3 regions of the Streptomyces sp. NPDC055287 genome follow, and region 2 is predicted to be linked to each of the others. Evidence: riboswitches for the same ligand, from Rfam matches in the RefSeq annotation. Region 2 holds a riboswitch; each other region holds the start of a gene.
The links. A riboswitch is a leader RNA that binds a small molecule or an ion and turns the genes downstream of it on or off. The one in region 2 is predicted to bind cyclic di-AMP.

Region 1 (3,268 bases), on a different contig from region 2:
GTCGAGCAGACGTGTCCGCAACCGCTCGCGGACCTCGGGCGTGACGTTCAGCCCCTCCTCGAGGTAGCGGTCGGTGGTGCCCCAGATCTTCTCGATCGTCTCGAAGGCGGCGGCCAGGTACTCCGCGCGGGCCTCGAAGAGCGGGCTCAGCAGCTCCATGACCTCGGGGGACATCCCGGCTGACGAATCGTCACTGCGGTGGACCTTGTAGCGGCGGTGCGGATCGTTCGACTTCAGGTAGTCGGCCTCGATCGCCTCGCGCTCGACGCCGACCGCCAGTAGCGTCACGGCTATCGACAGGCCGGCGCGGTCCTTGCCCGCCGCGCAGTGCATCAGCGCGGGGACGCTGTCCTCGGCGAGAGCGTGCAGCACCTGGCTGTGCTCGGCCGTGCGCTCCTTGATGATCACCCGGTACGTCGCCGACATCCGGTCCGCGGCCTTGCCGTCCGAGAGGATCTCGCGCAGCTCGTCGAGATTCCCGTCGCGCACCATCTTCCAGAACACGGCGCCGTCGGCCGGGTCCGTCAGCGGCAGATTGACATTGCGCACCCCCGGCAGCTCGACGTCCGGGCCCTCCAGCCGCTGGTCCGCCTCGTTGCGGAAGTCGAAGATCGTGTGGAGACCGAGCGAATTGAGGAACGCCGCGTCGGTGGCGGTGGCGTGCGCCAGATGACCGCTGCGGAAGAGCGCTCCGTACCGGACCCGCCGCCCGTCCACCGTCGGCAGGCCACCCACATCGCGGAAGTTGCGCACCGCGGCAAGCTCCGGCTCCTGCTCGGGCTCTGTCGGCGGGACCTGCGGCAGCTGCTGTGTCACGTGAGCTCCTGAAGTCTGCCGTCGGCGCTGCTCGCCGACTTCGGCGCGTTTCGACGATACGACATGGGTACCTGGGGCAATCATCGCGGCCGAGCCCGCTCGGCCGTCGCCCCCGGCACTCCGCACGGACAGCATTTTCGCACCTGTGCGGATCCGGGGACTCTTACGGCCGGGACAGACGATCACGGCCGTTCCCGGCTGCTCTGCGGGGCGGCTGGAAGGCACGGGCCGTATCTCACCGATCGAGGCGAGCTGGTCCACCCGCACCGCGGTCACGGGGGCTCGGATCTTCCTCGCCGCTGCCGAGTGGCTCTGTCGCCGGGGGTAGTCATATTGCCGCAAAGCGGGCGTAAGCGGCACTTGGCGTGAATGGGGCTATTTCGTGCCAACACCCTTGGCGGGTAAGGGAAATGACGGGACCGCTGGTGAGCAGGATCATATTTGTGACGGTGCGTGGCGAAGGGGTGGGGTCAAATGCCTGTTCGCAGGCGGGGCGTAATGATCCGTAATCCACAGAGGGTGACGGGAATTGCGTCATGAATTCTCGTGGGGCAATGACGGGGTGAATGGACCGGCTTGTACGGGGGAGCTGCATCGGCTTACGGTCACCGTCAATCCGGGTGGACCGCCGAATCCTGCCACCTCCCGGAATCCGCACTCACACTCACTCACGCGTGGCAGGAGCGGGGGAACCAGGTAAGTACGCCGGCGAACCGGAAGTTTCACCTCCGGACCGGCTTTGGGGTTAAGCCGCGCGACAGTGCGGCCGGGCATCTCCAGCCCGAACCCGACAGCTCACCTCGTAGGCGCCGGAGAGGAATGTTCCATGCCCGCAAAGGGTAAGCACCGCCGCCCGAGGTCCAACTCGCTCACGCGCGGATTCGTCGCCGCCGGCACGGGCGGAGCAGTACTCGCACTTCCCCTCATCGCCGCCACCGGCGCGAACGCCGCGGAGAAGGCCGCTCCGGCCGCCGCGTCCGCCGAAAAGGCCGCCGTTTCGGACGTGTCCGAGAAGGCGACGCCGAAGAAGAAGTCCAGCACCAAGACCTACTCCGTGGTCTCCGGCGACTATCTGTCGAAGATCGCCGACGAGCAGGACGTGCGTGGCGGCTGGCAGAAGCTGTACGACGACAACCGTGAGGTCGTCGGCGGCAACCCCTCGCTGATCCTGCCCGGCACGAAGCTGACCCTCGGCGCGAAGGCGGCGGCCCCGGCCGAGTCCGCCCCCGCGAAGCCGGCGCAGCCGGCGGCCGAGGCGCCCGCGCCCGCCGCCCCGAAGCCCGCCCCGAAGGTCGAGGCCAAGACCGAGACCCAGAAGCCCGCCGCCGCGCCGCAGGCCACCGGTTCCGGCTTCACCGCCCCGGTCTCCGCGGGCGTCACCACCTCGTACCGCGCCGCCGGCGGCAGCTGGTCCAGCGGTTACCACACGGGCGTCGACTTCTCCGCCTCCAGCGGCACCCCGGTCAAGGCGGTCGGTGCCGGCACCGTCGTCTCCGCGGGCTGGAGCGGCGCGTACGGCAACGAGGTCGTCATCAAGCACGACGACGGCCGCTACTCGCAGTACGCCCACCTGTCCTCGCTGGCCGTCTCCTCCGGCCAGAGCGTCAGCGGCGGCACCCAGATCGGTCTCTCCGGCAGCACGGGCAACTCCACCGGCCCGCACCTGCACTTCGAGATCCGCACCGGTCCGAGCTACGGCTCGGACGTCGACCCGCTGGCCTACCTGCGCGGCCACGGCGTCACCATCTGACGGATCTGATCCCTCAGGGCTCTTCCGTACGCCCCCTTTTGCTGCCACCCTCGGCGACAAAAGGGGGCGTACGTGCGTTTTAGTCCTATTCCGGGTTGGGTGAATCTTGACCGGTGTCTTATCTCACGCCGCGTCAACCCCTCCCTACGGTGGCGTAGGTCACTCGCTCCAGTGAAGGATGTGCCGACGTGGCAGACGATTCGAGATCATTCAGTGCAGGCACCATCGGGTCGTACGCGGCGATCGGCGACAGCTTCACCGAAGGCGTCGGAGACCCCGGACCCGGCGGTGCGTTCATCGGCTGGGCCGACCGGCTCGCCGTACTCCTCGACGACCGCGTCCCCGAGCACACGTTCCGCTACGCCAACCTCGCCGTACGCGGCCGCCTCCTCGACCAGATCGTGGCCGAGCAGGTCCCGCGCGCCAAGGAACTGGCCCCCGACCTGGTGACCTTCTGCGCCGGCGGCAACGACATCCTGCGGCCCGGCAGCGACCCCGACGCCGTGGCCGAGCGCTTCGAGCGGGCCGTGGCCGAACTCACCGACGCGGTGGGCACCGTCATGGTGACGACCGGCTTCGACACGCGCGGCGTTCCCGTGCTGCGCCATCTGCGCGGCAAGATCGCGACGTACACGGCGCACGTACGCGCGGTCGCCGACCGCTACGACTGCCCGGTGCTCGACCTGTGGTCGCTCAAGTCCG
Region 2 (3,268 bases):
GCGCGAGCGGCGCGTCCGCTGCCGAAGCCACGACCTGGGACCGGGTCGCCGATTGTGAGAGTGGCGGCATGTGGAGTGCCGACCTCGGCAACGGCTACTACGGCGGACTCCAGTTCTCCCCGGAGACCTGGCAGAAGTTCGGCGGTACGGCGTACGCGCCGCGCGCCGACCTCGCCAGTCGCTCCCAGCAGATCCAGGTGGCCGAGAAGGTGCTCGCCGAGGAGGGGCCGCAGGCGTGGCCGAGCTGCGCCCTCATCTCCGGCCTGACGGAGGGTGACGACGCGGCTCCCGGCGACGGCGCGAGCGCCGAGCCCACCGCGGAGTCCAAGGCCGACACGTCGGACACGGTGTCGGAGGGCTCCGGGAACCCGGAGTCGTCCGAGTCGACGGAAGACAAGCCCGCCGGGTCCGCCGGTGAGGGCGTCAAGGACGGCAAGGACGGCAAGAGCGGCTCGACGAAGTCCGCCGAGCCGACGTCGCCCCCGGCGTCCGGGACGTCCGAGGAGTCGGGCGGAGCCTCCAAGAGCCCCGCGCCGCCGGCCGCCGAGGAGGGTGCCTCCAAGGGCAAGCACCGCGGCGAGGTGGCCCGGGAGGGCGCTGACGCCGTATCCGGCGAATCGGGCATCGAGCGCGAATCGGGACGTCACGCCTCGCGGGGTGACGGGTCGACACGTGAGTCGGCCAAGACGGACGGCGCCGAGGCCGCCGACGGCCACTACACCGTCCGTACCGGCGACAACCTCTCGGCCATCGCCGCCGAGCACGACCTGCGCGGCGGCTGGACGGCTCTCTATGCGGCCAATGAGGAGACCGTCGGGTCCGACCCCGACCTCATCGTCCCTGGCCAGAACCTCGATCTGAGCTGATTTCGAAGGGCAGTTCGGGCCGCTATGTCCGGATTGAAGCAAGTGAGACAAGGGTCTCTTTGCCTCAACTCGCGTACGCGGCCCGGACGATCCCCTCGTGTCACCCCTGACCTGCGCAGATATGGACGAAGTGAAGGCAGGGAAGGGCGAAATCTCCCTGATGGGCCTTTTTGAACATCAAGGGCTCATGTGTTTACCGTCGGACCGCTCGCCACCGCGGGCCCCGTCGACCGTCACGCCGAATCCTGCCGTCGGTCGGGGGGAACTGACGCGTAAAGCGCCGTAGGCAGGAGCGGGGGACCCAGGTAGGTCGCCGGGCCCGTACGTCGAAAGACGAACGGAACCGGCTTGGGGTTAAGCCGCGCGACGCAGGTCGCGCGCCGGGCACTCACTTGGCCCGAACCCGACAGCTCACCTCGTAGGCGTCGGTGAGGAGATGTCGCATGCTGTTTTCCAGCAACGCCAAGCACCGTCGCCCGTCCAAGGCCACTCGGTTCGCCGCGCTCGCCGGTGTCGCCGGCGCCGCTGTAGCCGTCCCGCTGATGGGTGCGACTTCGGCCTCCGCCGCCTCCGTCGAGACCTGGGACGCTGTCGCCCAGTGCGAGTCCGGCGGCAACTGGTCCATCAACACGGGCAACGGCTACTACGGCGGCCTGCAGTTCTCCGCGTCCAGCTGGGCGGCGGCCGGTGGCACGCAGTACGCCCCGACCGCCGACAAGGCATCCAAGGCGCAGCAGATCGCCACGGCCGAGAAGCTTCTCGACATGCAGGGCCCCGGTGCCTGGGCCTGTGCGGGCGCCGGCGGCCTGACCAACGACGGTGTCGACCCGGGTGTCGACACCTCCGGTTCTTCGGCGAAGCAGGAGCAGCCGCAGCAGCAGGCCGCCCCGCGCGCCGCCGAGCAGCCGGCCTCGCGCAGCGAGGTCCGTTCCGCGCCCAAGGCCGAGACCGCGAAGCCCGCCGCCCCCGCCAAGATCGAGAAGGGTGACGGCGAGTACAAGGTCAAGGCCGGCGACACCCTCGGCAAGATCGCCGACGCCGAGAAGGTCAAGGGCGGCTGGGAGAAGCTCTTCAAGCTGAACAAGGACATCGTCGACGACGCCGATGTCATCTACCCCGGTCAGCAGCTGCACCTCAGCTGATCCGGCTCGCGGCGCCCAGGCCGCTCCGGCTCGCCGCGCCCCGCCGAGCGGGCGCGCGGCACTCCGCCGGGCAGGCCGCGGCACCCGCGGAGCAGTCCGCGGCATTCGGCCGATCGACCGTGCTTTTCCGGCCGATCCCCCGCGGAACCCAGAGCACCCCGGTCCGGCGCGCTTCCCCCGTACGCGCCGGGCCGGGGTTTCGCCGTCAGTTACTGCCCAGTAGTCCCAGTACGTGGCACGTCCCGCCCGGAGTTACGTCCGCTGTTGCGGGCATTCGCACCTCTTCTTGTCCCAGGGGGCGGGCGAACGGCCGATCGATGCCTCCGAGCCGGTTAGGCTCTTGTCGCAAGGCCAAAGTGACCCTGCACCCCATAGCGTCACATCCCAGAAGGAGATGCTCGTGCCGTCCATCGACGTCGTCGTAGCCCGGGAAATCCTGGACTCCCGAGGCAATCCCACGGTCGAGGTCGAGGTCGGCCTCGACGACGGCAGCACCGGTCGTGCTGCTGTTCCGTCCGGTGCCTCCACCGGAGCGTTCGAGGCCATCGAGCTTCGCGACGGTGACCCGAACCGCTACCAGGGCAAGGGTGTCGAGAAGGCCGTCCTCGCCGTCATCGAGCAGATCGGCCCGGAGCTCGTCGGTTACGACGCCACCGAGCAGCGCCTGATCGACCAGGCCATGTTCGACCTGGACGCCACCGAGAACAAGGCGTCCCTCGGCGCCAACGCCATCCTCGGCGTCTCGCTCGCCGTCGCGCACGCCGCCTCCGAGGCGTCGGACCTGCCGCTCTTCCGCTACCTCGGTGGCCCGAACGCGCACCTGCTGCCCGTTCCGATGATGAACATCCTCAACGGTGGGTCGCACGCCGACTCCAACGTCGACATCCAGGAGTTCATGATCGCGCCGATCGGCGCCGAGTCGTTCTCCGAGGCCCTGCGCTGGGGCACGGAGGTCTACCACACCCTCAAGTCCGTACTGAAGTCCAAGGGCCTGTCCACCGGCCTCGGCGACGAGGGCGGCTTCGCCCCGAACCTGGACTCCAACCGCGCCGCGCTCGACCTCATCCTCGAGGCCATCAAGCAGGCCGGTTACGTCCCCGGTGAGCAGATCGCGCTCGCGCTCGACGTCGCCGCGTCCGAGTTCTACAAGGACGGCTCGTACGAGTTCGAGGGCAAGTCCCGCTCGGCCGCCGAGATGACGGAGTACTACGAGGAGCTCGTGGCGGCGTACCCGCTCGTCTCCATCGAGGACCCGCTCTT
Region 3 (3,268 bases), on a different contig from region 2:
GATGATGTCGTCGAAGTCCAGCGCGTTGGCCTCGCGCAGCCGCGCCTGGTACATCGCGTACGCCTGCGCCAGCGTCTTCTCGAAGCCGTCGGCGGCCTGGCCCGCGAAGGTCTCTTCGTCTATCAGCTCGTTCTTCAGGTTCGAGACCTTGGCGCTGAAGGCCTTCGGCGGGAAGCGCTTCGGGTCGAGATCCAGATCGCGGCAGACGAGCGCCATCAGGCGCTTCGAGTCGGCTGCGTCGTAGATCGAGAACGAGGACGTGAAGCCGAGCTTCTTCGACTCGCGGCGCAGGATGCGCACACACGCGCTGTGGAACGTGGAGACCCACATGTGGCCCGCGCGCGGGCCGACGAGCTGCTCCACCCGCTCCTTCATCTCACCGGCGGCCTTGTTGGTGAAGGTGATCGCGAGGATCTGGCCGGGGTGCACACCGCGCTTGGCCAGCAAGTACGCGATCCGGTGGGTCAGGACCCGGGTCTTGCCCGAGCCCGCGCCGGCCACGATGAGCAGCGGGGATCCGGCATGCACGACGGCGGCGCGCTGCTCTTCGTTCAGCCCGTCGAGCAGCGCGGCGGCGTCCACGACCGGGCGCGGCGCGCCGTCCCTGTAGTGCGCGTCCCTGGGCGCCGGAGGCGCGTCGAAGGCACCCCCGAACAGGTCGTGCGGGACCTCCTCCGGGGCGTGGTCCTCGGGGGGCGGCGGGGCCGGGTCCTCCGCGTGCTGAAGGTCGGCCAGGAAGCTGTCGTCAAAGAGGCTGCTCATCGTCTACCAAGCTTAGGCGGGACCACCGACAGCCCGCCCCGGATTCTCCCCGGCCGCGGAGATCGGACCGGGGGAAGCCCGTGCCCGGCACGCTCGCGTGCGGCGCGCCGCCGCGTGTGACCTTGCGCACGTACGGCGCGACACCCTGGCCGTGCCACCCGCGCACGTACGGCGCGACACCCGGCCGCGACCCCTGACAGCGGCCCCGCTCCCGGCGCCGGGCGGTTCGCAACGGAACCGGCTCGGCCAGGTCACGAAAACGTATCGGGCATATCGAACATCGGGCTTCCCAGCAGCCGCACCTCTTGGCTAGCGTGCCGTGTCGGGCGGCTCGTACCCCAACCGGCGAACAGCGCCGGACCGAGCGGCCCACGCCGAATCCGGCCTGCCCCAGGGCAGTTCGGAACCGGGGACCCACGCGCACGACCTGGGGTGAATCGGTCCGCAGTCCCACGGGCCGTAGGGCACCTTCCGTTCGTCCCGCCCGAACCCGACAGCTAACCCGGTAGGCGGTCCACGGAAGGAGATGCCGGCCTTGGCGTCGCATCGCAAGCCGCGTACCCGGGTACGCACGACCGCACCCGCACTGGGTATCTCGACGGCCGCACTCGCCTCAGTCGGCCTGCTCGCCCAGACAGCGGGCGCGGCACCCGCCGCGCCGACGGCTCCCCAGCCGACCGTCGAAGAAGTGCAGAAGAAGGTCGACGACCTCTACCGGCAGGCCGGTACGGCCACGCAGAAGTACAACCTGGCCAAAGAAGCCACCGACGAGCAGCGGAAGTCCGTCGACGGCCTGCTCGACGCCGTGGCCAAGCGCACCGAGAAACTGAACGAGGCGCGACGCAAGCTCGGCAACTACGCGGCCGCGCAGTACCGGTCGGGTTCGGTCACCCCGACAGCGGCGCTGCTCCTCGCGGACAGCCCGCAGGCGTACTTCGACCAGAACCGGCTGATGGACCGGATGACGGAACGCCAGCAGACGGACGTCACCGACTTCGAGAAGCAGCAGGCGGCGGCAACGACGAAGCGCGCCGAGGCGACTCGGAGCCTGGAGAGCCTCACGGAGTCGCAGGCCTCCCTCAAGTCCTCGAAGCAGGACGTGCAGAAGAAGCTCAGTGAGGCGCGCGAGCTGCTGTCACGGCTGACCGCACGGGAGAAGGCGCGGCTCGCGGAGCTGGAGAAGCAGCGGGAGGCGGAGGCGCGCCGCAAGGCCGAGGCGAAGGCCAAGGCGGAAGCGGAGGCGGAGGCGGAGGCCGAGCGCGAGCGCCGGCAGGAGGAGGCGCAGAAGGGCGAGAGCGGTACGGGCGGCGCAGGCACGGGCACGGGCAGCGGTACGACGACAGACCCGGGCGTCGACACCGGCACCGCCGACGCCTACGCCGCCAAGGCCGAGAAGGTCCTCGCCTTCGCCCGCGCCCAGATCGGCAAGCCGTACGTCTGGGGCGCCGCGGGCCCCAGCTCGTACGACTGCTCCGGCCTGACGCAGGGCGCCTGGAAGGCCGCCGGTGTCGATCTGCCCCGTACCACCTGGGACCAGGTGAACGTCGGCACCCGCGTCACGACCGAGAACCTCAAGCCGGGCGACCTCGTCTTCTTCTACGACGACATCAGCCACGTCGGCATCTACATCGGCGGCGGCAAGATGATCCACGCCCCGAAGCCCGGCGCGTACGTCCGCGAGGAGTCGATCTACTACATGCCGATCTACGGCAGCGTCCGCCCGGCGTAGGCCGTACGCGCTACGCGCGTCGGTAGGACGCGCGCCGGCGGTACGCTTCCGCCCCGGCCTGCCCCCTGGAAGCGCTGATGCCGGTTGCGGCGTGACACTGTGGTCGCGCCGCAACCGGCATTCTCAGGTCCAGAGCACCGCGATGAAGATGTTGGCGACGGTCAGCCCGCCGACCGCGCCGAAGAGCGCCTTCTCGACCCTCTCCTCGTCACGCTTGACGTACACGAGGCCGAGGATCACCACGAGGATCGCGAGCTTGATGCCGATCTTGAGGTTGTTCACCGTCTGGTCGTCGGCCTGATTGAGGCCCACCAGCGCCACGCCCGTGACAAGCATGGTCAGCGCTCCGTGCAGCATCGCGGGGCTGAAGCGGGCGGTACCAGCGCCCATCGCCTTCATCTGGGTCAGGAAGCCTCCGAGCAGCGAGGCGATGCCGATGATGTGCAGGCCGACGAAGACATTGATGAGTACGTCCATGAACCGGAGCCTAGCTCTGGCCATAGCAGGCCCGGCGGCCAGGTTCCCGCACCATGGCCCTATCGGTCGGGGAACAGCGGAATGCTCGCTTCCGGAGCGGGTCGGCCTCTCAACGACGTGCACGCAGCAGCCTAATTCGACCACTGTCGGTCATTGTGCCGCTCCCCCGTGACCCGCAGGTTTAGCGTCCTTCCCCAGGTGACCGACTCCCCACCGCCGCTCCTCCCCGGAACGGCAGTCGGCCACCCCGCCGAGAGTCCGGCGGCGGCCCGCTCCCCTGTGCGGGCGGCCGCCGGATGC

Region 1: linked by a shared signal. The riboswitch ahead of ACWIHY_RS33645 (M23 family metallopeptidase) and the one ahead of ACWIHY_RS15395 (transglycosylase family protein) in region 2 are both predicted to bind cyclic di-AMP.
Region 3: linked by a shared signal. The riboswitch ahead of ACWIHY_RS16300 (NlpC/P60 family protein) and the one ahead of ACWIHY_RS15395 (transglycosylase family protein) in region 2 are both predicted to bind cyclic di-AMP.

The regions. Positions count from the first base shown of each region.
Region 1 is NZ_JBSHNE010000038.1:41,362-44,629, reverse strand. Features, by position in the region: gene ACWIHY_RS33650 (tyrosine-protein phosphatase) at 1-816, opposite strand, end outside; cyclic di-AMP (ydaO/yuaA leader) riboswitch at 1,468-1,640, shown strand; gene ACWIHY_RS33645 (M23 family metallopeptidase) at 1,643-2,566, shown strand; gene ACWIHY_RS33640 (SGNH/GDSL hydrolase family protein) at 2,755-3,268, shown strand, end outside.
Region 2 is NZ_JBSHNE010000008.1:120,444-123,711, forward strand. Features, by position in the region: gene ACWIHY_RS15390 (transglycosylase family protein) at 1-866, shown strand, start outside; cyclic di-AMP (ydaO/yuaA leader) riboswitch at 1,135-1,306, shown strand; gene ACWIHY_RS15395 (transglycosylase family protein) at 1,310-2,008, shown strand; gene eno (phosphopyruvate hydratase) at 2,403-3,268, shown strand, end outside.
Region 3 is NZ_JBSHNE010000009.1:25,421-28,688, forward strand. Features, by position in the region: gene pcrA (DNA helicase PcrA) at 1-762, opposite strand, end outside; cyclic di-AMP (ydaO/yuaA leader) riboswitch at 1,125-1,290, shown strand; gene ACWIHY_RS16300 (NlpC/P60 family protein) at 1,298-2,491, shown strand; gene ACWIHY_RS16305 (hypothetical protein) at 2,615-2,968, opposite strand.